DNA from 3 places in the Nesterenkonia rhizosphaerae genome. Region 3 is predicted to be linked to each of the others. Evidence: predicted binding sites of a transcription regulator. Region 3 holds the regulator's gene; each other region holds the start of a gene.
The links. Region 3 encodes LexA, which represses DNA repair genes until DNA is damaged. Its sites were predicted from a motif close to TCGAACANNTGTTCGA; they were not measured.
Positions count from the first base shown of each region.

Region 1: a site for LexA is predicted at 2,133-2,148, ahead of ABEA23_RS01090 (HNH endonuclease signature motif containing protein). Genes of this name have one in related genera too.
Region 2: a site for LexA is predicted at 3,873-3,888, ahead of ABEA23_RS13745 (DUF222 domain-containing protein). Genes of this name have one in related genera too.

Region 1 covers NZ_BAABLW010000001.1:243,062-252,692, reverse strand. Annotated here, with positions in the region: gene hemC (hydroxymethylbilane synthase) at 1-469, shown strand, start outside; gene ABEA23_RS01090 (HNH endonuclease signature motif containing protein) at 517-1,992, opposite strand; gene ABEA23_RS01085 (VOC family protein) at 2,389-2,799, shown strand; gene ABEA23_RS01080 (DNA alkylation repair protein) at 2,799-3,944, shown strand; gene ABEA23_RS01075 (ABC transporter ATP-binding protein) at 4,011-4,718, shown strand; gene ABEA23_RS01070 (FtsX-like permease family protein) at 4,715-6,019, shown strand; gene ABEA23_RS01065 (sugar phosphate isomerase/epimerase family protein) at 6,095-7,099, opposite strand; gene ABEA23_RS01060 (Gfo/Idh/MocA family protein) at 7,118-8,311, opposite strand; gene ABEA23_RS01055 (substrate-binding domain-containing protein) at 8,320-9,378, opposite strand; gene ABEA23_RS01050 (ABC transporter permease) at 9,428-9,631, opposite strand, start outside.
Region 2 covers NZ_BAABLW010000007.1:1,718,204-1,727,834, reverse strand. Annotated here, with positions in the region: gene ABEA23_RS13770 (LCP family protein) at 1-812, shown strand, start outside; gene ABEA23_RS13765 (glycosyltransferase family 2 protein) at 802-1,761, shown strand; gene ABEA23_RS13760 (glycosyltransferase family 2 protein) at 1,700-2,875, opposite strand; tRNA gene ABEA23_RS13755 (tRNA-Gly) at 2,951-3,021, opposite strand; gene ABEA23_RS13750 (hotdog fold thioesterase) at 3,119-3,655, opposite strand; gene ABEA23_RS13745 (DUF222 domain-containing protein) at 4,000-4,992, shown strand; gene ABEA23_RS14290 (HNH endonuclease signature motif containing protein) at 4,874-5,356, shown strand; gene ABEA23_RS13740 (LacI family DNA-binding transcriptional regulator) at 5,379-6,437, opposite strand; gene ABEA23_RS13735 (ABC transporter substrate-binding protein) at 6,724-8,706, shown strand; gene ABEA23_RS13730 (ABC transporter permease) at 8,819-9,631, shown strand, end outside.
Region 3 covers NZ_BAABLW010000007.1:785,413-795,043, forward strand. Annotated here, with positions in the region: gene ABEA23_RS09325 (hypothetical protein) at 1-534, opposite strand, end outside; gene ABEA23_RS09330 (class I SAM-dependent methyltransferase) at 531-1,157, opposite strand; gene hflX (GTPase HflX) at 1,384-2,976, shown strand; gene ABEA23_RS09340 (ATP-dependent DNA helicase) at 2,981-5,050, shown strand; gene lexA (transcriptional repressor LexA) at 5,047-5,781, opposite strand; gene ABEA23_RS09350 (LysM peptidoglycan-binding domain-containing protein) at 5,982-6,416, shown strand; gene ABEA23_RS09355 (histidinol-phosphate transaminase) at 6,487-7,665, shown strand; gene hisB (imidazoleglycerol-phosphate dehydratase HisB) at 7,678-8,295, shown strand; gene hisH (imidazole glycerol phosphate synthase subunit HisH) at 8,292-8,933, shown strand; gene priA (bifunctional 1-(5-phosphoribosyl)-5-((5-phosphoribosylamino)methylideneamino)imidazole-4-carboxamide isomerase/phosphoribosylanthranilate isomerase PriA) at 8,996-9,631, shown strand, end outside.

The DNA of each region.
Region 1 (9,631 bases), on a different contig from region 3:
TGGTCTGCGCCGGTTGGGGTTGGAAGAGCATATTTCGGAGCTGCTGGACCCGGCGGTGATGCTGCCTGCGCCCGGACAGGGTGCCCTGGCGGTTGAAGTACGGTCCGCTGATGCCGCGCCTGTGTCGGCGCTGGGTATTGCGCTGGCTCAGTATGAGAGCATCCCCACGCGCCTGGAAGTAACTGCGGAGCGGGCTCTGCTGGCGCGTCTTAATGCTGGCTGCGCGGCACCGATCGGCGGCATTGCCCGATGTGAGGATGAGCCCGACGGCGGAGTGCGGCTGCGTCTTGACGCCACTGTCTGTGCCCCTGATGGCTCCGAGGTCCAGCAGGCTGGCCAGGAGCTGACATTAGAGGCCGGGGTCACCCGCGAGGCGGGCATGGAGGCTGCTGAAGAGCTCGGCCGAGCGGTGGCCGAGACTCTGCTGGAGGAAGACACCGGTCTGCTCAAGCACGTGGTGGATTCCTAGGCGTCATTAGCGCACGTTCGGGAGGGCGTGCCGTTGGTTCCTTGAGGTCAAGCGGCGAGGGTGTACCGGACCGGGGCGTCGCGCCATATGAAGTCCGGCGCAAAGCGTCCGGCAGTACCTGCCCCAGCGCATGTGCTTGTGCCGCCGTCAGTATCACCGTCAGGGCTGCTGTCGGTGTCTGTGCCCCTGCCGGTTTCTGAACCTGCGTCTGTGTTTTCGGTTTGTGGTGGGTGGAGGAAGCCGTGGGATTTCATCCGGTGATGACGCCGACACAGTGCCCAGAGGTTCTCTGCGGTGGTTTCTCCGCCGTGCTCCCAGGGGGTCTGGTGATCAACATCGCAGCGCTCGGCGCTGATGGTGCATCCTTCTGCTTGGCAGGTCCCGTCTCGGAAGATCAGTGCGTCGCGTAGGTGCGTTGGTGGGTACCGGCCGATATACCGGGCACTGAGTAAGTCGTGCTCCGCGTTGCGGTCATCCCGTCGTGTGCTGCCCTGGTACCAGTGATGCTGGGCCTCTGGGTTGGCGGCGAGGTGGCGTGCTTGGTGGGCGGGGATCATCCATGACCGATCTGCAGCCATCGCCGGCTCGTCTGCTTCACCGGTGAGGGTGGCCTCCGGGATCATGATCATGATCTTGGCATCAACCGCGGCGTCATAGACCCGTCCATCACGTAGCCATGCGGTGAGGAGGTCTGCTTCCCGCTGAGCCAGAGTACGGGGATCCGCTGCTTGAGGATTGGTGGTGCTGGGGTCCGAAGTTTGAGGATCGGAGGCAGGGCCCTCAGCGGTGTGAGGTTCAGCGGTGCTGGAACCTGCAGTGTGCGCGCCCGGGGTGGCTGGTTCTGAGTTGGCCTGGCCTGCGCTGGGCTGGTCCATGCCGCGGGCTGCGGCTTTGAGGCGCTTCTCGATCGCAGCGGCTTCCAGCGTAGGGATATACGCCTGCAGATAACTCATCCCGTGGGACTGGTGCTGAAACCGCACGAACCGGGCTTGGGTTTCCTTCTCACAAGCCCGTGCATAGGCCTCTGGGTCTAGTGAGGCGGTGTAGCGGGTGAGCCAGTGATGAAACTCCGAGAGACTACGACGCTGGGCTTGCTCGGCCGCGGCCTGATCTAACTGTTGAAGCAGGTCCGCGGGGAGGCTACTGGTGGTGCCGGCGTCGACGGTTTTCCGCACCCGGGGCAGGTCAATAAGACCCTCACAGAATGCCCGCCACGTGTGGGGGAGAAGGCACTTAGCCTCCTGTGTGGTGTTCAGGATGCTAGTGGCGGTGCGGTCGCTGGTCCCGAGGATCCGAGCGGCATCACGAACCGCGGCACGATCTGCCTCAGACCGGACGACCAGGGGTTCCTGGGCATAATGCGCGGCAGTCCGTGAACGGTAGTCCAAAAGTGCGGTGATGGTGGCTGCTTCACCTCGCCGTGCAGCGACCTGCTGCTCCCAGGCTGCAGCGAGTTCTGGTTCCCCGGCGAGGGCTCTCAGGTGCTCAGGCATGGGAGGGGTGCTGCTGGTGGAAGCTGCCATAGTGATCACCCCTGTCCCTGTGCCGGCCTTGCCGTCTGCTTTTGTGCCTGTCTGCGTGGTTGTCTTCGTGCTCGCCTGCGTGCCGGTTTTCGTGCCTGTCTTCCAGGTCTCTCGACTAGTCCTGAGGACCTGTCCATCTATCGAATCTATGTTCTATTGTTTCATCTTGTCTGGTACCTGTCGAGGGTTTTTGGATACTTTTTCTGACGGGGGGGCGCCGGGTTGAAGGAGACTGGTCCGTTCGCCCCGCGACAGGCGGTCCGTACCGACAGCTAAATGTGACATCGCTGCCCCAGGGTCTGGTCTCCCTCGATTGCCATTAGTCTGCATTTACCCCCTTCCTATCGAATATAGGTTCGACTACTGTGGGTGTGGTCACCACAGGAAGGAATCGCCATGAGCATCAGTGGACCTTCGAGTTCTCCCTCCCACATCACTTTCGGGGCCTGGAACGTGCAGGCTGAGGACCCGGATCGATTAGCCACGTTCTGGGCAGAGTTTCTGCAGGTCACTCCGCAGCTGTCCATTGATTCGGCGTATCTGCCGGCGGCTGGTGCCGGGGGTGTGCCCATGATGTTCCAGTTGAGATCGGATCCACGACCCCAGTACCAGGTGGCCCATCTTGATCTGACCGTGCCCTGGGGCAGGCGAGAGACAGAAGTGCGGCGCGCCCTACGCCTGGGTGCCCTGCATGAATGGGATGTGCTGGACGAATATCCGCATGTGCAGTGGTCCACTCTCTCCGACCCCGAAGGCAACCTGTTCTGCCTTGCCGAACATCCCCCTGTCCAGCCGAAGCAGCGGTAATGCCTCAAGCAGATGAACTGATCAGCACGCAGACCGCTGAGACACTCACTCGACAGCTAGCTGCCATCACCGGCAGCCATATGCCAGCACTCACCGCCGCATCGCGCGCTTTTGACGGGTTGAGTCTGCGGGAACGCTCAGATCATCTGCGCGATGCTCTCCTGGAGGACATCCCGGGCGACTACGAGCAGCTAGCAGCGGTGATCCGAGCAGCCGCCGAGTCAGCCGAGTTCACCGGGTGGCTCATCTGGCCGGTGACCAGCGCCGTTGCTGCACGCGCCCGCACGGAAGCAACCCACCAGGCTTTTGCCGACGCCCTTCACCTGCTGGCGGAATTGACCCACCGGCTGACTGCAGAATTCGCCATCCGCGCCCTGCTGCGGCATGACCTCGACGCAGCGCTGAGCATCATCACAGAATGGACCACATCGCCCGATGAACATGTGCGTCGTCTAGCCAGCGAAGGAACACGCCCTTACCTTCCATGGGCGGTGCGTATCCCGCAGCTGACCAAGCAGCCAGGTATCACCATCCCCATCCTCAACACGCTGTACAAGGACAAGAGCGAATACGTTCGCCGTTCAGTGGCTAATCACCTCAACGACCTCAGCCGGGACATACCGGACGTAGTAGTGGAGACCGCCCGCAGCTGGCTGGCGGACCCTGACGAAACAACGCCGTGGGTAGTTCGACACGGCCTGCGCACCCTGATCAAGAAGGGCCACCCCTCGGCTCTAGAACTGCTGGGCTTTGGGCCGGCAGAAATTGAAGTGTCCGGCCCGTATCTGGAGCGCACCGAGGTGCCGTGGGGAGGAGCCCTGACGTTTCGAGCTGAACTGCACAACACCGGCGAAGAACCTGCGCAGTTGGCTATCGACTACGTCATCCACCACCGCAAGGCCAACGGAACCACCACAGCTAAGACTTTTAAGCTGACCACCGGAGTACTCGGGCCAGGGGAGTGCCTGAGCGTGCAGCGTAAGCACTCCTTCAGGATGATCACCACCAGGCGCTACTACCCGGGAGCCCACGCTGTGGCCCTGCAGATTAACGGCATCGCCACGGAACAGCGGTCTTTTGAGCTACTGCCCGAGGAGCGGGGGAGGCCCCCTTTGGATGATCTGATCACCGCAGCCTCATCCTGAGGTCTGAGGCCAGGTTCAGCCTCCACGCCGATGTATTGAGCAGGGGTTTCGCGGGACTCTGGAGATATGACCCACCCTGTCCTCATCGCAGAGAATCTCACCAAGACCTACGGATCAGCTACAGCTCTCCACCATGCATCCTTGACCGTGCACGCCGGAGAGTCGGTGGCCATTATGGGGCCCTCCGGATCAGGCAAGACCACGCTGATGCACGTCCTCTCCGGAATCCTGACCCCAGACCAGGGCCAAGTGCGGATGCTGGCTGGAGGACACGACGTCGTCGTCTCGTCCCTGTCCGCAGAAAAGCGCGCCCGATTACGTCGTCGGCACATTGGCTTCGTCTTCCAAGAAGGCCTGCTGCTGCCGGAACTCACCGCACGGGAGAACGTGGCGGTGGCGCTGATGATGTCCGGTGCCACCCGGGCTCACGCCGAAACCACCGCTGATGGTTGGCTCCAGCACCTTGGCCTGGCTGGTATGGAGGACCGACGCCCTGCCGAACTCTCCGGTGGGCAGGCCCAGCGGGTAGCCATTGCTCGCGCCCAGGTGGCCAGCCCGGATGTGGTCTTCGCCGATGAACCCACTGGTGCCCTGGACTCGACCACCTCAGCCAGCGTGCTGGATGCGCTGCTGGACTCCACCGTTGGTCGCGGTGCACCGCTGGTGATGGTGACCCATGACCCCGCCGTGGCAGCTCGTTGCACGCGGCTGATCCGGTTGGCCGATGGTCAGATTATTGAAGATTCCGCCGCAGTGTCGGGAGCTCCCCGATGATCCGCCTCTTTCTAGGAAAACTCTTTCAAGAACACAGTATCTGGCTGCTGCCGGTGGCCGCCTTCACACTGACCAGCGGTATCGCGTTCATGGTCATCGGAGGCTCGATGTTCTTCTTCACCATGGAGAACCCCGAAGCTGAGTTCTACGCAATTCTGGCCGCCTTGGCCCTGGTGCTGCTTGCCGTACCGATGTTCTCCCTGATGACTTCCGCAGCCCGGCTGATGGCACGACGTCGCGATGAACGCCTCTCCAGTCTGCGGCTGATCGGCGCCTCCACCGCACAGCTGCGCCGACTGGCAGTTGCCGAAGCGGCCGTTCTCGCCCTGGCCGGCCTTCTGGGAGGCTCACTGCTCTACACCGCCCTGATGCCGGCAGTCGGCCTACTGCCATTCGGCGGTTCTCCTATGGGAGTCCAGGGACTCTGGATGGGACTCGACATATGGGCGCTGTCCTTCCTGGGACTGCTGGCGGCGGCCACCGCTGCTGCTCTGCTGGGGATGCGCCGGATCCAGGTGACGCCTCTTGGAGTGCGGACCCTGCAAAGCCCGGCTCGTGTCCACTGGGTCCGAGTAGTGCTGGCCGTACTCGGTGTGATCGCAGCGCAGGTCCTGGCGCGATTGAGCGGCTTCGGCAGTGTGGCCATGGCGGTGACCGTCTCGCTGATCGCAGTAGCTGTGCCGCTGGTGGTGGTCCAGGTGGTGGGGCCGTGGGTGCTGAAAGTGGTGACCCGGCGGCACCTGAAGAAGGCCCGCAGCGTGGAACGGCTGATTGCCGCCCGCAGCGTCCTGGAATCTCCACAGCAGATGTGGAAGCAGATCGGCGGGGTGTCCATCACCACATACGTGGGCGTCATCGCAGGCTGTGGACTCGGCATTTTCGCTGCCGGCGACGGCGGGGTGAGCACTCAGGAGCAGATCCTGATGGCAGATGTGCAGCGCGGTGTGTGGTTGACACTGGCGGTGGCCTTCCTGATGGCTGCCTGCTCAGTGGGCGTGAACCAGACCGCGCAGGTTCTGGATCGCAAACATCTCTACTCCTCATTGACCAAAATGGGGATGGACGTTCAACAGCTGCAGCGCATCCGCACCCTGTCAGTGATGCGCTCACTGGGCATAGTGGTGACCATTGCCCTGATCACCGCAGCGGTGACAGCATTCCCGATTATCGGTATCGCGGTGGTGACAGCCCCGGCCACAGTCGTCACCGCGCTGGTGGTGCTGGGACTGGGCATGCTGGCGGTCTACGCCGGTGCCCAGGTCACCCGGCCCACTATGCGCCGGGTCGCCTTCGCCCACTAGCCACCACTGATGGGCTGCCCGCCGCAAGAGGGCCGGACAGCCCATCAGTGGTGATCCCAAGAGGTGAAGGTTGCCTCAGCGAGTGGAGAACGCGGCGTCGAAGGCCGCCTCAGAAGGTTCGAAGGCGTGGGTACGGACGAACTCCAGGGCCTGGGGCGCGCCCACCAGACGGTCCATTCCTGCGTCCTCCCACTCCACTGACAACGGGCCCTGATAACCGATGGCGTTGAGCATCCGGAAGGCATCCTCCCAGGGAACGTCTCCGCGACCGGTGGAGATAAAATCCCAGCCCCGCCGCGGGTCCGCCCAGCTCAGATGCGAAGAGAGCCGTCCGCTGCGCCCATCAGTCAGTCGCTTCTTCGTGTCCTTGCAGTGCACGTGGTAGATCCGGTCCTGGAAATCCCAGAGGAACCCCACCGGGTCGATGTCCTGCCACACCATATGGGAAGGATCCCAGTTCAGCCCGAAAGCCTCACGGTGGCCGATGGCTTCCAGCGCTCGCACCGTGGTCCAGTAGTCATAGGCTATTTCCGAGGGGTGTACCTCATGAGCGAAGCGCACCCCCACCTCGTCGAAAACATCCAGAATAGGGTTCCAGCGCTCAGCGAAGTCCCGGTAGCCGGCCTCGATGAGGTCCTCGGAGACGGGCGGGAACATCGCCACGTACTTCCATATAGCAGACCCGGTAAAACCGGTGACCGTTCGCACCCCAAGCCGAGCCGCAGCATGGGCAGTGGCCTTGAGCTCCTCCGCTGCGCGCTGACGGACCCCTTCAGCCTCGCCATCTCCCCAAATCCGGTCCGGCAGGATGTCCCGGTGACGGGCATCAATAGGGTCATCGCAGACAGCCTGACCCTTTAAGTGGTTGGAGATGGCGTAGACGCTCAGACCGTTGCGCTCCAGGATGTCCAGCCTGTCCTGCACATACGCGTCATCCTCGGCAGCACGCCAGGGATCCAGGTGATCTCCCCAGCAGGCAATCTCCAGGCCGTCATAGCCCCACTCGCCGGCTCGTCTGGCCACTTCCTCAAAGGGCAGATCAGCCCATTGGCCGGTAAAAAGCGTGACTGGACGTGGCATAGCTTTACTCTCCATTCCTCAGACAGCGGTATTTGAGGGCACTTCGGTCCATCTGTTTCCCGAATCACTGGAGCGTTCGACGGCGTCCAGGACACGTTGGACATGCAGACCTTGGGCGAAACTGGGCTCGGGGTTCTCCCCATTAGCGACGGCGCGGATAAGGTCCACTGCCTGGTGGGTGAAACCGTGCTCGTAACCCAGCCCATGACCTGGAGGCCACCAGGCCTCCAGGAACGGATGATCCGGCTCGGTGACCAACACCCTGCGGAATCCTGCGGTGCGCGCCGGTTCTTCAGCGTCGAAGAGCTCAAGGACGTTCATGTCCTCGAAGTCAAAGGCCAAGGCACCTATGGAGCCGGTGACTTCAATGCGCATCGCATTCTTCCGACCCCACGCGAACCGGGAAGCCTCCAGGATCACCGGAGCCCCTGAGGAGAGACGGCCGGTGACGAATGCGGCGTCATCCACAGTGACTGGACCGCGCTGAGAACCGGCACTGGCGCGCAGCCCGTCAGCGGTCTCCGCCACGGGGCGCTCGTGGACGAAGGTCTGCAGCATTCCGGAGACCCCGGCAAAGCGTTGACCCGTGAGGAAGCAGGTCAGATCCACAATATGAGCGCCAATATCTCCCAGCGCCCCGGACCCGGCCTTGGACTTATCCAACCGCCAGGTCAGAGGTGCGTCCGGGTCAGCCAGCCAATCCTGCAGATACTGCGCACGGACCTGCCGGACAGTGCCGATACGTCCCTCTGCGATCAGCTGCTGCGCCAACTGCAGAGCCGGTACCCGCCGGTAGGTGAAGCCCACCATGGACCGCACGCCGCGCGAAGCAGCTTCACGCGCGGCGGCGGTCATAGCCTCAGCCTCATGTACCGAGTTCGCTAGCGGCTTCTCCACCAGCACGTGCTTACCTGCTTGCAGCGCAGCTTCGGCGATCTCCGCGTGACTGTCTCCAGGTGTGCAGATATCCACCAGATCTACATCGTCACGTTCGATCACCCTGCGCCAGTCGGTCTCAGCTGCCGCCCAGCCCAGTGTGTGAGCTGCGGCTGTGACCCGCTCCGGTGAACGCCCTGCTACAACGGTGAGCTCCGGTTCCAGTGGCAGGTCAAAGAACCGAGGTGCAGTGCGCCATGCGTGAGAGTGGGCCCGGCCCATGAAGGCGTAGCCGATCATGGCGATGCCCAGTCTTGGCTTCGGTGTCTGAACCATCTGCGGGCCTAGGATTCAAAGGCCGAGTCGATGTACTGATCCACATTGTCTGCGGTGACCACCGGGGCGTAGAGCTGAATTTCCCGGGGAACCTCCACCTGGACCAGGTCACCCATGGCGCGGCCCTGGGCCAGCAGGCGGGCGAGTCGAATGCCATCTGCTGCCTGGGTGGACGGGTAGATCACGGTGGCTTCAACTACAGATTCCCCGGACTCGATCTCACGCATCATATTGGCTGACCCGGCACCGCCGACCATGAAGAACTCGTCGCGTCCGGCATTCTCAATAGCAGCCAGGACGCCCACACCCTGGTCGTCGTCGTGATTCCAGATCGCGTCAATCTCCGGGGCGGCCTGCAGCAGGTTGGAGGCCGCAGCCTCGCCTCCTTGCACGGTGAAGTCGGCAGCGACACGGTTCGAGACTTCCAAGTCGCAGTCAGAGAGCGCATCCTCAAAGCCCTGGCTGCGTTCCTGGGTCAGCGGCAGTGAATCGATGCCGGCAATCTCGGCGACGACGGCATCGGGGGTGTCTGCTAGCCGTTCACAGATGTAGGTGCCGGCGGAGACGCCCATGCCGTAGTTATCACCGAGGATGGTGGTCCGGGCGGCGAACGGGCTGGAGAATTCGCGGTCGACGTTGACCACCGGAATGCCGGCGTTCATCGCTTCGATTGCGACCTCAGTCAGCGCCGCGCCGTCGAAGGGCAGCACCACAATGGCGTCGACCTCGTCATTGATGAACTGTTCCACCTGGCTGATCTGCAGGTTCACGTCATCGGTGCCTTCGGAGACGCGCAGGTCCACGTCTTCGAACTCATCGCCCTGTGCCTGTGCGGCCTGGGTAATGGCGCCCATCCAGCCGTGACCGGCGGCGGGCCCTGAGAAGCCGATGACAACGTCATCACCGGGCTCTGCGTTATCGCCTGCGGGAGCTGCCGCGGGAGCTTCGGCATCGTCGTCGGCATTAACAGTGTCAGGGTCATTGGACAGGCAACCGGTGAGCAGCAGCGCGGTGGTGCCTAGTGCTGCTGCTGAGAGCCACCACTGTGAGGTGCGAGAGCGGGACATGATTCCTCCTTGAATCGGATATGAAGTGGGTCAAGCATTGAACGGGGAGTCAGGTGCGCCGTCGTGCGCCTTGGCGCTCGCGGGCAAATCGCTGCTGCAGAAGCACAGCGAGGACGAGGATGGCGCCACGGGCCAGTGCCTGCACGGACTGGTCGAGGTTGTTCTGGACGAAGACGTTGGTGAGCACCGCAAAGACCAGGACGCCTAGAACTGTGCCGACGATGCTGCCGCGGCCGCCGGCCAGCAGCGTGCC
Region 2 (9,631 bases), 930 kb from region 3:
CGGATCGATCCGGGGTCTATGTCATGTCCATCATGCGCGATCTGTGGGTCGAGGTGCCCGGGCATGGATACGGCAGGGTGAACTCTGCGCTGGGAGCCGGCGGATATGAGCTCGTGGTGGATATGGTCGAGGAAATGCTCTATACCCATATCGACCATGTCGCGGTCATCGACTTCGAAGGATTCTCAGATCTGACCACGGCACTGGGCGGAGTCTACGTGGACAATCCTCAGGCATTCTCCGGCCGCGAGCATGATCCGGTTTTCTTCCCAGAGGGGGAGATTCGTCTCGAGGGCGAGGAAGCGCTGTGGTACGTCCGCGAGCGCAAGTCTTTCCCCATCGGTGACTATATGCGCGTGCAGAACCAGCAGCGTGTGGTCAAAGCCATCGTGCAGCGTTTTCTCTCCGGAGATACGCTGACCAATCCGCAGCGGGTGATGAATGTGGTGGAGTCCATTGTCCCGTTCATGGAGGTGGATTCGGCACTGAATGCGGAGACAGTGGCCGGCTACGCCATGGAAATGCGCAACCTGCGGGCCAATGACATCCACATGTTCACCATGCCCACTGGCGAGCCCGCCGTGACTACCGGCGGGGCACAGGTGATCCTTCCGGATGAAGACATGATGCAGCTGCTGCAGACCTCCCTGAAGAATGAGAATATGCAAGGCTTCCTGGAGTATCTGGAGTTGTCCGAGGAAGGCGGTTCTTCGGCGTTCACGGGTGAGGCTGAAAGCTACACCCAACTGCCCGATGAGCCAGTAGGCCAGCTGATAGGGAAGATCGCGGGGGGAAGCCGCAATGCCCAATAAACCGGGCTCCAGCCAGATCACTGTAGAGGGCACGTGGATCCTGGTGTGCACATATCAGCGCAACGAGCTGTTGGCTCAGTTGCTGGACTCACTTGCTGCCGTACGTCTGCCGGCCGATTCCTCCTTGACCGCGCCGCAGGTCATCATCGTGGACAACGCGCCTGAGCCCGCCGCGGCACAGACCGTAGCCGAGCATCTGCCCAGCGCGGTGTACCTGCATCAGCCGGTGCCGGGAATCTCTTCGGCCCGTAACGCGTCGTTGGACGCGGTGCCGCAGGACGCGCAGGCGGTGATATTCATCGACGACGACGAATACGTTCCCGCCCACTGGCTGAGCGCCATGATCGACACCGCCAATGCCACCGGGGCTGATGCCGTGACGGGCCCAGTCCTTCCGGTGTTTGAAGAGGGCGAACCAGAATGGCTTGCCAACTACGGTTTTGTCCGCAAGTTGGAGCATCCGGAAGGTCCGTATCCGCGCAGGCCAGCCACCCACAACTCCCTGGTGCGTTTCGAGTGGTTTGCCGAACGCGGGATGCGTTTCGACGAGATGTTCAACTTCACCGGGGGAGAGGATTCCGATCTCTTCGAGCGGATGCAGCGTGCCGGGGCGAAGTACTGGTGGACCAAAGATGTTCTCATCTACGAGACCATTCCAGCAGACCGCTCCACTCAGGCGTGGCTGCACCAGCGAGCCTCACGCGGCGGATACGTGCGCACACTGAAGATCCGCCGTCGTCTTCCAGGTCCAGTTGTGCCGCTGCGGATCGCAGGAGAAGGCGTCCTGCGGCTGGGATACAGCGCCGCTCGGGTCTCTGCCAAGAAGCTGAGGCGCAAACCAGTGACCTTCAAAGACCATTACTACTGGCATGAAGGTCTGGGGATGATCACCGCTCTGGCTGGTCGCCGCCGGATCGAATACGCGCGGCAAGACGCTCAGCCCGAGTGAGCGCCCCCTCAGTCAGCTGCCGGGCCTGTCCGGCTGCGGCTGAGCCACGCAGCTTCGCCTGCGCAGCCCATGGGCGCAAGCCCTCAAGGGAAGGCAACCCGGGCTTACGGAAGAACCACATGCTCTGCGGATACTGCCATCGGTGCGCCCGTGGGTCGGAGAGATAGCAGCAAGCAATTTCCCATAGCAGGGAACGAACCTCCTGACGGTGCTCGGGCTGCACACGAGAGAACTGCCGCAGGTACCAGGTGACGAAGAACTTCTCGAAGCGAGTCTCCAGATAGTCCTCGAGCAGGCCCTCCTGCTGCAGCCACTTCACCTGGGCCTTCTCCAGGGTGAGACATTTGTGGAAGTACCCTGGGCCCACTGCATTAACCATGGATCCCGCCACATCGGCGTAATAGATGTAGACGGGCTCATCACGCAGTAGACAGACCTCTGCGGCTTGGAGAACCTGCAAGAAGAACAGGGTGTCCTGGCCGGCTGCGCCTTCCACCTGCCGCAGTTTTTGTTCCTTAAGCCACTGAGTGCGCACCACCATTGCTTCGATGGAGGTGGGACGGAATCCGGTTCGGCGCAGCGCATTCTTGCTGAGCCGGATCAGGCCCTCGGCATCGGCGAGCTTGCCATAGTGCGGTCTATTCGGCAGCAGCCGCTGCTGACCATTGCGGTCGGTGATCTCGTCTCCCAGGGCGAACTGAGCGCGCGGCTCCGCCTCAAGATCCTCCACGAGCTTCCAGTACCCGTCGTCGAGCATTTCGTCATCGGGATCCAGGTACGTGAGGTAGTCAGTGAAGGCGAGTTCCACCCCGGTATTGCGCGGTCGGGACGCTGAACCCGACCCGCCCTCGGCATGGAAGAATGCCGTCACATTAGGATGAGCTGCCGCGAGCTCTGCCACCGCTTCCCGAGTGGCGGTATAGGTGGAGCCGTCGTCTATAAGCAGGATGTGCATCTGAGCGAAGTAGGCGGAGTTCACCAGCGATGGGAAGGCCCTGGTACGCAGAAGCTCACCGTTATTGAAGACTGGGATGATCACGGCAAGCCGAAGGCGGTGGTTGCGGGCTGCGTCTCGCGCTTCGGCAGTGACCGTTCTAAGATCCGATGCTCCCACAGGCTCTCCTTCGGCGGTGCAGATACAGAAAAACCCCTGTCCGTTGCGTAGAACGTCAGGGGTTTTCCTTCAGCGAGGGGGTGACGGGAATCGAACCCGCGTAGCCAGCTTGGAAGGCTGGGGCTTTACCATTAAGCTACACCCCCGGCAGGCGCCCTTTGAGCGCCTGTTTACTTTAGCAAGCTCAGCGCCACTGTGCCAAAACCGCCACGCCGTTCGCTGAAGTGAACAATGTGTAGTGGGTCAGCCCCGCGGGTGCAGGATCATATTTGTCATCCGCGCCGTGGACAGCCGTCGTCCCTGGTCATCGCGCATGACAATCTCATGGCTGGCCAGCTGCTTACCCAGGTTCAGTGGGATGCAGGTGGCCCAGACCAGCCCCTCGGTGGCGCCGCGATGATGGGTGGCACCAAGTTCTGTCCCCACTACCGGATACTCGAGCCCCAGATTCACCCGGGCGTGCAGGATGGTGGCCACAGAGCCTAGGGTCTCGGCTAGGGCCAGATGGGCGCCGCCGTGCAGCAGGCCAACATTCTGCTCATTTCCGGCCACCGGGATAGTTGCCACCACTTTATCCGGGTGCATTTCGCGGTAGACCAGCCCGAGTTTCGCCCCCAGGGGCGTGATGCCATGAGGGCCCATCCATTCGTGGTACTCCGCCGGTATTCCGGCTGCTTCCAGGCGAGCAAGGCGCTCATCTTCGTCCGGGAATGGCGTGGGGACGCCCGGGAAAGGGAGTCCGGGGCGGTAAGTAGTGTCCAGGGAAGAATCATCGGTCATGCAGATAACTTTATCGGCCTATCCGTGTGGGGTGATGGGGGCTCAAGTGTCTCGTGATTCTGAATGGCGCAGTGGCTGGAGCAGCAATGAGGTCCGATGGGACAGGTGAGACGTCCAGTCAAGGCTTCTTCGCTGGGGATCACGTCATGCCGTATGCCCCGTGCGCATCACAAGAATGCTCAAGATATCTCGACAGGCATTAAAGAGCATGAAATAGTAGAACATAGATTCGATGGATGGACAGGTGCACACAGGTATAAAGCCCAGGTATAAGGCCAGGCCGTGAGGCCGGCACAGGGACAGGGGTGATCACCATGGCAGCTTCCACCACCAGCGTCCCTCCTATGCCTGAGCACCTGAGAGCCCTCGCTGGGGAGCCGGAGTTTGCTGTGGCGTGGAAGCAGCGAGTCATAGCCCGGAAAGCCGAAGCCGCGACCATCACCTCATTGGTGGAGTATCGCGAGCGCGTCATCGCCGCCTATGCCCAGGAACCTCTGCTCCTCCGCTCTGAGGCTGAGAGGTCAGCGGCTCATGATGCTGCGAGATTCTTCGGGGTCAGTGACCGTACTGCCACCAGCATTCTGAACACTGCCCAGGATGCCCGCCACTTGCTGCCCCGTACATGGAGGACATTCTGTGAGGGTCTTGTTGACCTGCCCAGGGTGCGGAAAACCATCGACGCCGCCACCACCAGTGATCTCCCCGCACACCTGCTGCAACAACTTGATCAGGCCGCGGCAGAACAAGCCCAACGTCGTAGACTCTCGGAGTTTCATCACTGGCTCACCCGCTACATCGCCTCACTAGACCCAGAGCGTTACCCCCGAGCTTGTGAGAAGGAAACCCAAGCCCGGTTTGTGCGGTTTCAGCACCTGTCTCACGGGATGAGCTACCTCCAGGCCTATATCCCCACCCTGGAAGCGGCAGCGATTGAGAAGCGCCTCAAAGCCGCAGCCCGGGGTATGGACCAGCGCAGCGCTCGCCAACCCAGCGCAGACGAGCCCACCACGAACGCGAACGCCAGGTGCTCCACTGCCACCACCCCAAGAGCGGCTGAAGGCCAGACTAGTGACGACCGGAACAGTGACCCACGGACCCTGGCTCAGCGGGAAGCAGACCTCCTCGCCGCATGGCTTCGCGATGGACGCGTCTATGACGCTGCGGTTGATGCCAAGATCATGATCATGATCCCGGAGGCCACCCTCACCGGTGACAGTGATGAGCCGGCGATGGACTGCGGACCGGTCATGGATGATCCCCGCCCACCAAGCACGCCACCTCGCCGCAGATCCCGAGGCCCAGCATCACTGGTACCAGGGCAGCACACGACGGGATGACCGCAACGCTGAGCACGACTTACTGAGTGCTCGGTATATCGGCCGGTACCCGCCAACCCGGCTACGAGACGCGCTGATCTTCCGGGACGGGACCTGCCAAGCAGAGGGATGCGCCATCAGTGCTGAGCGCTGCGACATCGACCATCAAACGCCCTGGGAACAGGCTGGAGGAACCACCGCCAGCAACCTCTGGGCGTTATGCAGGCGACATCACCGGATGAAATCCCACGGCTTTCTCCGCCCACCGGATGGCAGTCCACCCGACCAGGGGCCGCCCCATCACAGTCCGCCGGCCAGCCCTGGCGCACCGCCCTCAGACTGGCAGTCGACCGGGGAATGTACACACAGCCTCGATCGCCTCTAGCTGAGCACTGGTGTCGAGTGATCTAGCGATCCTGGCCTGCTGCTTTTACGCCGACGCTCAGGTCAAGGGGAGAATCAGGATCAGAAAACCTGGGCACGGAGGTTGATTCGCGGATTTCGAGGCTGGGTTCCAGCATGATGTGCTTATCCTCAGTCTCGCCGGCCCAGCGGTTCCGTAGCAGCTCGATGGCGGCCTGGCCCATCTCATGCCGCGGCTGTCCCACGCTGGTGAGCCGCGGACGAATCATGTCGCACTGGCGAGTGCTGTCGTAACCAACCACGCTGAGGTCCTCAGGTACCCGCAGGCCGGCATCCAGTGCGGCCCCGATGAGGTCGATGGCGATCCCGTCAGTTTCAGCAAAGACCGCTGTAGGGGAGTTCTTCTCATGCAGTACGGAGAAGAGTATGTAGCGGATTGCAGGTTTGAGCAGTTCGGGTGTTCCGCCCTCTACCTGGGCGTGGAGTTCCAGGCCCGCCTCGCGCATCTGCGCCACAAAGCCGTCCCGACGTAGCAATCCCTTCGAGAGGTGGGCGATGCGGCTATGGCCCTGGTGGAGCAGATGTTGAACAGCGATCTTGGCGCCCTGGAAATCATCGTTGCTGACAATGTCCACCCCGCGTACCGGGCGACCCATTCGCCCGATCACAACTACCGGCATTCGTTCGGCGCAGCTTCTCAGCGCAGTGTCGGTGACAGCTGTCCCGAAAACCACAAGGCCGTGCAGCGGCTGTTGGGCAAGCTTCTCGAATTCGGCACGAATAGTCTCATCATCGCCGCGGCCATCGGCGACTACCAGTCGAATATCGTGCTCATCGGTGACCTGCTGAATGCCAGCAACCACGTCATGGGAGAACACGCTGACAATGTCTCGGAGCAGAACCCCCACTGTCTTGCGATCATGCTGGGGGCCGCGTCCGGCGGAAATATAGCCGAGTTCTTCAGCTGCAGCGAGAATCTGTGTCCGGGTACGCGCAGAGACACCAGGTTGGCCTCGAAGGGCGAGCGAAGCGGCAGTCACCGAGACTTCGGCTCGTGCGGCAATATCCTTCAAAGTAGCGCGTGGCTGAGTGGTATCTGGCACACGCGCCATCGTAGTGACTTGCGGGTAATCACGGCCTTCAGATCAGTGAATTATTGGGATCGTTCACACACTGTTCACTTTCCCGCTACCCGGGAACTTAAATCACCCCCTACTCTCGGCCGGAAATTCACCGATGGTTCCACACATCGCCACGGATCAGTCATGGACCTTCCATAGATTCATTTGTGGCCGCAGGTGGTGCCGGACATTAACGATGAATGGACCGCTGCCGAAGGGGCCGTCCAGTTCGTTAAAGCCAAAGATCTATTGGGACGAGGGGCAACACATGATGAGGAAGACCATGACACCGCCGGCGCTGCTAGTGGCGGCAGCGCTGGGGCTGACCGCTTGCGGCGGCGATAACCCGGGTGAAGCCGCCGAAGCGGGGGAGGTCAATACAAACGAGTCCATCGAGTCTCTCGAGGACGTTAACGAGGCGCCGACACTGACTGAACTGGTCAGCGCTGGTGAGCTCCCGGAACTCGCCGAGCGACTTCCCGTGGCTGAAGACATCATGGTGGAGCCTGTCCTCGAGCAGATCGGTGAGCACGGCGGCACCTGGAACATGCCATGGAACGGCATCGATTCCCCGTGGGGCATCGGAAAAATCACTGAAGAGGCACTGTTCCGCTTCGCCGCCGATGGTGACGGCGTGGAGCCCAACGTTGCCAAGGGCTACGAGGTCAACGATGACTACACTGAGTTCACCATCTTCCTTCGTGAGGGCATGAAATGGTCCGACGGCGAGCCCTTCACCGCCCGTGACGTGATCTTCTGGTGGGAACATGTCATGAAGCCAGAGATTTTCCAGCGCGGAGTCTATGACGCTTTCTACTCCACTGATCCAGAGACCGGCGAACGCGCCCAGGCTGTGATCGAGCAGGTTGATGACCACACCTTCACCGTTTCCTTCGAACACCCGCGTGTGCTCTTCCTGGAGCGTCTGGCCATCGATGCCAAGTGGATGTTTGCCCCGGCTCACTATCTGGAGAACATCCTGGATGAGTTCGTCGGCGAAGAAGAAGCTATGCGCATCGCCAGCGAGCACGGTTTCGCTGACCTTGAGGGCTGGTATGAGCACATCACGTACTACTTCTGGATCTGGCCCGACCGCCCATCGCTTCGTGCATGGGTAGCCACAGAAGAGCCGCGCTCCAATAACGTCACCTGGGAGCGCAACCCCTACTACTGGAAGACCGACGCCGAGGGTAACCAGCTGCCCTACATTGATCAGGTCGTACTGGAGTCAGTCCAGGATGATAGCCACGTGCTTCTGGAGACTATGAGCGGTCACTTCGACATCTCCCAGTTCGGCTTCGGCAACTTCACCGAACTGGCGGAGAACCAGGAGCAGGGCGACTACCGCATTCTCCAGTGGGAGGGCGTGAACTGGGCCAGCGACAGCCTGATGTTGAACCAGACTGTTCAGGATGACCAACTGCGCGAACTCTTCCAGGATGCACGGTTCCGTGAAGCACTCTCGGTAGCCGTCGACCGCGAAGAGCTCTCCGAGATCCTGACGCTTGGTCTGGGCGCACCGCAGCAGGCTTCCATCAACCAGGCGCTGCCCTTCCACCAGGAAGGTTGGGCTGAGCAGTGGGCCGAGTACGACGTTGAGCGGGCCGGTGAGCTCCTTGACGAGCTGGGTCTGGAGTACGACGGCGACTACCGGACTTTGCCTGATGGTTCGGAGCTGCGGCTAGAGATTCTCCAGGAGTCCGACGACGCTCAGGCCGGTGACTTTGAGGAGCTCCTCCAGCACTACTTCGAGGCTGTGGGTATCCGTACCGATGTGCGCCTCGTTGACCGCGGCACCTTGGACCAGACCCTGTTGGACAACGAGCATGTGGCCACCACCGCATTCGGCCCAGGCGGTATCTCTCCCTACCTGCGCCCTGACACTGTGGTGCCGGTGCGCGATATTGCCGCAGGCAACACTTGGTTCGGTGAGTTCGGATGCATGTACGAACAGGTCTGTGAACCCAGCGGTGATTACGAGGTCCCCGAAGCAATCGAGCAGATGTGGGACCTGTGGGCCGAGGTCTCATCAGCTACCGATACTGAAGCTATCGAAGATGCTGCTGAGCAGATCGTGAAGCTGCACCAGGACAACCAGTGGGTCCTGGGCTATACCGGTCCGGTGCCGATGCTGATCGCTGTCAGCAATGACATTGTCAACGTCCCCGACGGGGTCACCTTTGCTGACGAGTTCCGCGACCTGGGCCATGGACGCCCGGCGCAGTTCTCCTTCGTCGGCCTTGAGGACTAAATCGGGGATCTCACCCTGAGCTGAGTCTTCCTATTCAGGAGTGGGGCCCGCCTACAGCAGTGGTGCGGGCCCTTCTCCTGCCCTTCATTGAGAATCCGAGGAGCCCTTTTCCGTGCTCAAGTACATCTTCAGGCGCACGCTGCTGATGATCCCAGTGGTGCTGATTATCTCCACGATCGTCTTCTGGATCATTCAGCTGCCCCCTGGTGACTATGTCTCCAACTACGCGCGTCAGCTCGCTGATGAGGGCGAGCAGCTCTCCGCCGCAGACCAACAGGCCCTGCGAGAGCGTTTCGGGTTGGATCAGCCCTGGTACATCAGGTATCTCGGATGGCTGTGGGGGATCATCAGCCGAGGCGACTTCGGTTACAGCTTTGCCTACTCCCAGCCCGTTCTTGATGTCATCGAGCAGTACATGGTCATGACCCTGGTAGTGGCCATCGCCTCCATGCTCTTCACCTACTTGGTGGCCATCCCCATCGGTGTCTATTCCGCAGTCAAGCAGTATTCCCTGGGTGACTACGTCTTCACCACAGTGGGCTTCCTCGGCATGGCAACCCCGAACTTCCTGCTGGCGCTGATCCTGATGTACTTGGCCTACTCCTGGACGGGAAGCCCGATGCTGGGGCTGCAGTCCCCAGAGTTCCGCGGCGCCGAATGGTCCCTGGCACGAATTGGGGATCTCCTGAAACACATGATCATTCCTATTGTGGTCATCGGCACTGCCTCCACCTGCGAACTCATCCGCGTGATGCGCGGTCAGATGCTTGATGAGCTCAATAAACCCAATGTGGTCACCGCCCGGGCTAAAGGCGTCAAGGAATCAACCATCCTGCGCAAATACCCGTTGCGCGCGGCGATCAACCCGATTGTTTCCACTCTGGGCTGGTCTTTGACCGCAATCTTCACCGGATCCACCATCACC
Region 3 (9,631 bases):
GACGACCACACCCTTGAGAGGCCAGTGCGAGAGATCATCGGAGGCACCACCGATTCCAGCTTCTGCCACGGCCACGTCGATGCCCTCCTGGGCGAAGATCATCATCCCCATCAGCAGGAACAGTCCAGTCGGTGCCAAATACCCGGACTCGGCTGTCGCGGGCGGTAGCTGCCTGCGCGCTGATTCGATCTGCAGCAGCACCCGACGGCGTACTGGCTCCTCAACGACCCGCCCGGCAATCCGGATCCGGTCCGCATTGGACACCGCTCCGGGGCTCATGACTGTCCCCACCCGGTAGCCGAGACCGGCCAGTGCCGCCGAGGCATAGGCGGCTGCCGTTCCCTTACCTTTGGAGCCCACGACGCCGATCACCTGATGGGGCGGCTGCGTGGGCTCATAATTCAGTGCCGTCATCAGCGCAGCTGTGCGCGTCAGCGATCGTGTGGACGCCCGGCGCAGCTCGCGCCACTCGGAGAAGATCACCGCCTCTTCAAGCTCGGCGATGGGAAGCTCGGCCAGCTGTTCCAGTGTCACTGTGGGTGGCCCCGGCGGACTCGCAGCAGCCGGAATCCTTTATCCGTCTCTGGTCGGTCGACAAGGAATTCGCTATCAATATCGGCGAGCATGCTGCTCATCCACTTTTGAAGTGAGTCTGCTCCTAGATTCTTCTGCACCACCAGCCACGCGGTGCCACCAGGTTCCAATCGGGGGAGCCATGTCTGAAGCAGTTCATGCAGCACCGCTTTGCCCACCCGGATAGGAGGATTGGACCAGATCGTGCTGAACCGGACGTCGTCGGGAACATCCTCTGGGGCGTGGACTCTGACCTGAGGCAGATCCAGCGCTGCGGCGTTCTCGGCACAGAGGGTGCGCGCCCGGTCATTGACATCCACCGCCCACACCTCGGCCTCGGGGGAGCGCATTGCCATGGACAACGCGATCGGGCCCCACCCGCAGCCGATATCAAGCAGATTGCCTCCGGCTGCAGGGTCCGGAACGTGGTGCAGTAGCACCGCGGTGCCCTTATCCAGGCCGTCAGGGGAGAAGATGCTGCCGGCGGTGGTGACGTGAACGTCCCGACCCTCAAGGGTGACCGGGATAGTGCGGCGCTGCATCGGAGCGGCTGGATCAGGGGAGAAATAGTGCGAGGAGCTCACCTAAGAGATCGTATCCTCCGCACCTGTTCGGTGCGGATTCCCCCTGTCCAATACTGGCTTGATGTGCGATACTAGAATCCATGTGGATTCGTCACACCGTGTTTGCCCGTCCCCGCGGCTGAAACACCTCACTGGAAATTGCTCCCGGGCTCTGAAGTAAGCCGCCGGTTGAGCTTGTCCGAATCCCATTAACTATTTGGACCCCGATCCGGGTCCCCGAGGATTTATGACTGAATATAAGAACTCAGAAAAAGACAACGCTCAGTCGAGCATTGATGCCACTATCGCCCGCATCCTCGCGGCAGATGAGGCCAACACCAACGGCAAGGCGACCCGCTTCGTCGCTGATCAAGAACACCTCAATGAGGACGCCAGGCAGCGTCGTCTTTCGATCCTGGGTGATCGAGCCCGCGAACTTGCTGACTCCGATGCCCACACCGAACACGACGGCGAGCAGTACGACCTCTTCGAGCGTCGCTCGCTGCGCCGCGTGGAGGGTCTCTCCACAGAGCTTGAAGACGTCACCGAGGTCGAGTACCGGCAGCTGCGTCTAGAACGCGTGGTCCTGGCCGGGCTGTGGACTGAAGGAACCATCACCGAAGCCGAGTATTCGCTGCGCGAGCTCGCGGCACTGGCCGAGACTGCCGGTTCCACGGTGCTTGACGGGTTCATCCAGCGTCGCGGCAAGCCCGACCCGGGAACCTTCTTCGGCTCCGGCAAAGCGGTAGAGATCAAAGAAGCGGTCGCTGAGCTCGGCGCCGACACTGTCATTGTCGACTCCGAGCTGGCCCCGTCCCAGCGCCGAGGTCTTGAAGACATCGTGAAGGTCAAGGTCATCGACCGCACCGGCCTGATCCTGGATATCTTTGCCCAGCACGCGAAGTCCCGTGAAGGTAAAGCCCAGGTGGAGCTGGCCCAGATGGAGTACATGCTGCCTCGACTCCGTGGCTGGGGTGAGTCACTGTCCCGTCAGGCCGGTGGTCGAGTCGGCGCTGCCGGCGGCGGCATTGGTTCCCGCGGCCCCGGTGAGACGAAGATCGAGCTGGACCGTCGGCGCATCAACCAGCGCATGGCCAAACTGCGCCGCGAGATTGCTGGCATGAAGCCAGCCCGTGATGCCAAGCGGGCTAACCGTAAGCGCAACGCTGTGCCGTCGGTGGCCATTGCCGGGTACACCAACGCGGGCAAGTCCTCTCTGCTGAACCGCCTCACCGACGCCGGGGTGCTGGTGGAGAACGCATTGTTCGCCACCCTGGATCCCACCACGCGTAAAGCAGTGACCCCTGATGGCATCGGATACACGCTCTCTGACACGGTCGGGTTCGTTCGGCAGCTGCCCACGCAGCTCGTGGAGGCATTCCGCTCCACCCTGGAAGAAGTCGCCGACGCGGACCTGATCCTGCATGTTGTTGACGCCTCCCACCCGGAGCCCGAAAGCCAGATAGCTGCAGTGCGCAAAGTGCTGGCCGAAGTGGACGCCCACGAAGTCGATGAGATCATCGTGCTGAACAAGGCTGACGCCGCCGAGTCGCATGTGATCGATCGGATCCGGCGTCGCGAGCCGCATGCCATTGTGGTCTCTGCCCATACGGGTCAGGGTATTGACGAGCTGAAGCAACTGATCCGTGACTCCATCCCACGTCCCACAGTGCCTTTGCAGCTGTTGGTGCCTTATGCCGACGGCGAGGTTGTCTCACGCCTGCACGCTGAGGACGCCGAGATTCTCTCCACGGATTACCAGGAGGAGGGCACCAGGATTCATGTCCTGGTGCGTCCGAGCCTTGCCGCGGAACTGAGTCAGTACCAGGTGGAAGACTAGGAGCGTGACTTCGGCTTCCACTTCTACCGCGCGCCCTGCTGAGATCAGCCCCGCTGCTGACCGAGCTGAAGAACTGCTCACCACAGCAGTAGACGCCTTCGACGGCAGTCGGCGCGAGGGGCAGGTGGAGATGACGCGACGGGTGGCAACTGCGTTGCGTCGTCGAAAGCATCTGCTGGTTCAGGCCGGTACCGGTACTGGTAAATCCATGGCCTATCTGGTGCCTGCAGTGGCCCATGCGGTGGAGGCTGACAAACCCGTTGTGGTCTCCACCGCGACTCTTGCCCTGCAGGCCCAGATCATGGGTCGGGACCTGCCGCGTCTGCTGGAGAGCATTGAGCCTGAGCTGCCGCGTCCTGTGGAGGTCGCCCTTATCAAGGGCAGGGCCAACTACCTGTGTAAGCAGAAACTGGCCGGCGGATTCCCCGAGGGCGACGACGATCAGGAAGCCCTTTTCGCCGCGGCCGTGGAGCCTACCGGCGGTGTGACCACCTTCGAACCCACCTCGCGGCTGGGCAAAGAGGTGGTCATGCTGCGCGAATGGGCTGAGACCACAGACACCGGAGATCGCGACGACCTGCCCGACGGTGTCACAGATCAAGCCTGGCGTCAGGTGTCGGTCAACGCGGTGGACTGCATCGGCCCACGTAAATGCCCGATGGCCGAGGAGTGTTTCTCGGAGCTGGCGCGACGCGACGCCGCTGACGCGGACTTGGTGGTCACCAACCACGCGATGCTCGCTATTGATGCCTTCGAGGGGTTGGAGGTCTTGCCTGAGCATGATGCGGTCATCATCGATGAGGCTCATGAGATGGCCGAGCGGGTCACCTCTGCGGTGACTGCACAGCTCTCGGCGCAGATGATCCAGGCTGCCGCCAGTTCCGCGCGAAGGCATACCGCCATTAGCGTCGATGCTCTGCAGGCCGCCGCATCGGCCGTGGAGACGGCTTTTGGCGCTGCCGAGTCCGGTCTGTTGGTGAGCACCCCGCGGCGACCGACCGGAATGAACGAACAGCAGCTCCAGGCCGTTGAGCTGGCTAGAAATGCTGCCCGCACTGCGCTCTCTGATTCCAAGCCCTCAGGTGACGGTGAAGCAGATATTGGCCGCACTACGGCGCGTTCACGTCTGCAGGCGGTGATGGATACTGCCAACCGGATGCTGGATGCGGGTGAGACCCCGGATGTGATCTGGTTGTCCCGCCCTGGAACATTCACACCGGGGCAGGGGTATCGGGAGGCTGATATTTCCGAGCCGCCCATCATTTATGTGGCACCGACCTCGGTGGCCGGCCGTCTCCGGGAGGGACTCTTCGGGGAACGCACCGTAGTGCTCACGTCGGCGACACTGACTATCGGTGACAGTTTCGATCCGGTAGCCGGCCAGCTTGGCCTGAAGGGCGAATCAGCCCCGGCGTGGGAGGGCATTGATGTCGGCAGCCCATTCGACTATCCGCGCCAGGGAATGTTGTATGTGGCGAAGCACCTCCCGGCGCCGTCACTGAAAACCCAGGATGTCCAGCGTGAGGAGCTGGCAGGGCTGATCGATGCCTCGGGAGGCGCAACTCTTGCGCTGTTCTCCTCGCGGCGAGCTGCCGAAGAAGCCGCAGAGGAACTGCGCACCAAGCTGGATGTCCCGATCCTCTGCCAGGGGGACGCGACCATGTCTGCCCTAGTGCGGCAGTTCGCCGAGGATGAAGAGACCTGCCTTTTCGGCACTATGAGCCTGTGGCAGGGCGTTGATGTTCCAGGTCGGTCCTGCCGGCTGGTAGTTATTGACCGGATTCCGTTCCCGCGGCCCGATGATCCGCTGACCAACGCCCGCAGTCAGGAGACAGCCCGAGCTGGCGGCAATGGATTCATGCAAGTCTCTGCCACCCATGCAGCCATCCGATTGGCCCAGGGCGCAGGGCGATTGATCCGCACCGCAGAGGACCGAGGCGTACTCGCAGTATTGGATTCGCGGTTAGCAACTGCGCGTTACGGCGGATTCTTGAAGAAGTCCATGCCGGACTTCTGGGCCACTACTGACCAAAAGGTCGCTCGCGGTGCCCTAGCCCGACTCCGCGAGGGCTAGCTCAGACTCCGCAGTACGGTGACGACCTTGCCCATAATCGTGGCGTCGTCGCCCAGAATTGGCTCGTACATGCGGTTCTGCGGCAGCAACCACTGATGACCATCACGACGCTTGAGGGTCTTGACAGTGGCCTCGTCCTCGAGGAGAGCGGCCACAATGTCCCCGTTATCAGCATCCTGCTGACGGCGGACCACAACCCAGTCGTCTTCGAAGATTCCAGCTTCAATCATGGAATCGCCGCGCACCTGAAGCATGAAGAGCTCGCCCTCACCAGTGATCTGGCGAGGCAGCGGGATGACTTCTTCCACGTTCTGTTCGGCAAGGATGGGACCACCAGCGGCAATGCGTCCTACCAAAGGCACCTCTGAGACACGGCTATCGCTATCAGTGCGGTAGGCGTCCAGCTGGACCACGGTCTCGTCCTCGGCGCCCTGGCCGCGAGACTGTGCTGAATCGCTGCTGCTGTTCTCGGTGGCCAGCAGACGTCCAGACGAGTCACGAATGACCTCCATGGCGCGAGGTTTACCCGGGACGCGTCGCAGGTAACCGAGCTGCTGAAGTCGAGCCAGCTGGTGCGTCACCGATGAGAGCGAGGCAAGACCGCAGGCATCTCCAATCTCCCGCATAGACGGCGGATAGCTGCGCTCAGCCAGAGACTTCTGGATGACATTGACGATCTGGCGCTGACGCTCAGTCAGTGCTGGTGCTTCATCGGTCTCCGGTGCCGCCATGTGCCGATCCTCCCTGTGACGGACTTTCGTGTCAGACCCTCCCCGTTGAATAGGGAACGTCATCGAAAGTCACTTCGAACATTACGGTCAGGCTACTCGAAATCGCAGAAAGATTCCATAGATATATGCGAGTGTCTGGCCATGAGTCGAAGATATGTGCTAGAAATAGAACACAGGTTCGAAACAGGAGGTTCTTCCCCATGACCACCTCATCTCAGGTCCCCACCAATATGCTCCGCTCTCATACGGCTCGTACCGATAAGGATCGGACAAACACCGCCCGCGCCAAAGGACACCTCTCTGGGGTCGCTCTGCGCCTGACCCGCCGGGGCCGCTTGATGTTCCTTGGCCTGCCTGCACTGCTGCTTGCCGCAACAGTCGTGGCGGGTGCCCTCTTCGTCTCCGCTTCCTTCTTTAATCAGGTCCAGGCCGGATCGACAGAAGCCGCTGGTGTCCATGCCGAAGAAATGAAGGTCAATGCCGGGGACACTCTCTGGTCGATCGCCTCTCGTGCTGACACCAACGAAGACGTCCAGACGGTGATCCTGCAAATTGCGGAACTCAATAGCTTGGATTCGTCAGAGCTTCAGCCAGGCGAGGTCATTTATGTCCCCACCTCGGGGCCGCAGAACTGAGTCATTTCACTCTGTGGTCTTCGCCCCGGGGTCGTATACCTCCAATTCAGGCGAGGACTAGGATAGTCGGGTGAGCGAACAGCAGACCCGCACTTCCCGACTGGCAGCCCTACCGCTGCGTGATGAGCTCCGCGGTCAGGCGCCCTACGGCGCACCTCAGCTAGCAGTTCCAGCAATGCTGAATGTCAACGAAACCACCTATGACGTCCCGTCAGATGTCGTTGATGCCATCGCGAAAGAGGTCCGCAGGGCTGCAGAGAGCCTCAATCGCTATCCAGACCGTGAGTTCAGCCTGCTGCGCCAGAAGCTCGCGGAGTACCTCAACCGTGAACTTGCTCGCGACGCCTCTGACTTTGGAGCTGCGGCGGTCCAGCTCACTGGTGAACACATATGGGCGGGCAACGGCTCCAATGAGGTGATGCAGCATATCCTGCAGGCCTTCGCCGGCCCGGGTCGTAGCGTGATGTCCTTCCCGCCGACATATTCGATGTACCCGCTCTACGCCCGTGGTGTATACAGCGACTACATTGCAGGCACCCGCGGTCCCGGCTACACCCAGACACCTGACGATGTCGCGGCCCAAATCCGTGCGCACCGTCCCCATGTGGTCATTCTGTGCTCACCGAATAATCCGACCGGTACGGCACTGGACCTGGCTGTGGTGGAGGCCGCCTACGAGGCCGCGCTGGACACAGAGACCATGGTCATCGTTGACGAGGCTTATGGAGAGTTCCGTCAGCCCGGCACGCCCTCAGCCCTGACACTGCTTCCTTCACGCCCACAGTTGATCGTCACCCGCACCATGAGTAAGGCCTTCGCCCTTGCCGGCGGCAGACTCGGTTATCTTGCCGCAGCCCCAGAAGTCACCGACGCCCTGCGCCTGGTTCGTCTGCCCTATCACCTCTCGGCCATCACCCAGGCTGCCGCCTGTGCTGCCCTGGACCATGCGGCTGACCTCATGGCCAACGTTGAGCGGATCAAAGCTCAGCGCGACCGGATCGTCGTCGAACTTCGGGGGATGGGCCTTGACCCATACCCCTCGGACTCTAATTTTGTGTTCTTCGGGGGCTTGTTGAATGAGAAGGACGCTTGGCAGCACCTGCTCGACGACGGCGTGCTCGTCAGGGACGTTGGTATTCCGGGGCATCTGCGCGTCACGGCTGGCACCGAAGAGGAAACCACGGCGTTTCTGACATCCCTTGCACGGCTCGTAGAGAACTCCACAGCCGGCGTCACAGCGGAAAGATAGACTGGAGCTCTTATGGCAGCTGAACTGATGAGCGGGCGCATCGCGCAGATGGAACGCACCACCAGCGAATCGCAGGTACGTGTGCGGATGAACCTTGACGGCACAGGCACGTCAAATATCAACACCACTGTGCCCTTCTACGACCATATGCTGACCGCTCTGGCCAAGCACTCCCTGATCGACCTGGACATTGAAGCTGAAGGCGATACTCATATCGATGTTCACCACACGGTTGAGGACACCGCCATCGTGCTTGGTGAAGTGCTGCGCACCGCACTTGGCGACAAGCGCGGCATCCGACGTTTCGGTGAAGCGACCGTCCCCTTAGATGAGGCCCTGGCCCAGGCCGTCGTTGATGTCTCCGGGCGCCCCTACCTCGTGCACTCCGGTGAACCGGAAGGCCAGCAGTATCACCTGATCGGCGGGCACTTCACCGGCTCCATGACACGCCATGTCTTTGAGGCGGTCACCTACCACGCTGGTATCTGCCTGCATATGCGGGTCCTGGGTGGTCGCGATCCCCACCACATCGTCGAAGCCCAGTTCAAGGCTTTCGCCCGCGCGCTGCGTGAGGCCGTGGAGTCAGATCCGCGCACAGATGACATTCCATCCACCAAGGGGGCACTGTGAGCGCTAGGCCCACAGTCGCGGTGCTGGACTACGGCTCCGGGAACGTGCACTCGGCAGTGCGCGCCCTGGCACGCGCCGGTGCCGAGGTTGAATTGACCCAGGACACTGAGAAGATCCTCAACGCTGAGGGTCTGGTAGTTCCCGGCGTCGGAGCCTTCGCTGCGGTGATGGACGCTCTTAAAGCTATTGATGCACCACGCTGGATCGGTCGCCGCGTTGCCGGGGGTCGGCCGGTGCTGGGCATCTGTGTAGGACACCAGATCCTTTTCGAACGCGGGGTAGAGCACGGTATTGCCGCAGACGGCATGGGGGAGTGGCCAGGCGAGGTCACCGCGCTGCCCGATGACGTCGTCGTTCCCCATATGGGGTGGAACACCGTACGTGCTCCGGAGGACAGCGTGCTCTTCGAAGGGCTGCAGGATGAGCGTTTCTACTTTGTGCATTCCTACGCAGTGCAACGCTGGGATTTTGATCAGAGCGTGGAAGCGATGCATCCGCCCCAGGTCACCTGGGCACATCACGGCACCGACTTCATCGCCGCAGTGGAGAACGGTCCGCTAGCGGCCACGCAGTTCCACCCGGAGAAGTCCGGGGATGCCGGTATGGCGCTGCTGCGCAACTGGATCAAGAGCCTCTGAGCGCCCACACGGACGCAGGCTGAGACGAACCATAACGGGTAAGAGAAAGAGACACCGCCATCATGACTGAGACTGCCACCGTGCCCGCTGCAGCAACACCCGCACTCGAGCTGCTGCCTGCAGTGGATGTCGCCGGAGGTCAGGCCGTGCGCCTGGTCCAGGGTGAGGCTGGGTCTGAGACCAGCTACGGGGATCCGCTGGAGGCGGCTTTGACCTTCCAGGAGCAGGGGGCTGAGTGGATTCACCTGGTGGACCTCGACGCCGCATTCGGTCGCGGACATAACCGCGAGGTGCTGGCACGGGTAGTCAAGGAGGTCGGCATCAAGATCGAACTCTCCGGAGGAATTCGCGACGACGAGTCCTTGGATCGCGCACTGGAATTCGGCGCTACCCGAGTCAACCTCGGCACCGCGGCGCTGGAGGATCCGGAATGGACCGCCCGTGCCATCGCCCGCCATGGCGATGCGATCGCGGTGGGTCTCGATGTTCGTGGGGAGACGTTGGCAGCCCGAGGCTGGACGCAGGAGGGCGGGAACCTCTGGGAGGTGCTGGCGCGCCTGGAGGACGCTGGCTGCCCCCGGTACGTGGTGACTGACGTGACCAAGGACGGCACCCTGCGCGGTCCCAACACCGACCTTCTGGCGCAGGTCTGCTCTAAGACTGACAAGCCTGTTGTGGCTTCCGGTGGTATCTCTTCC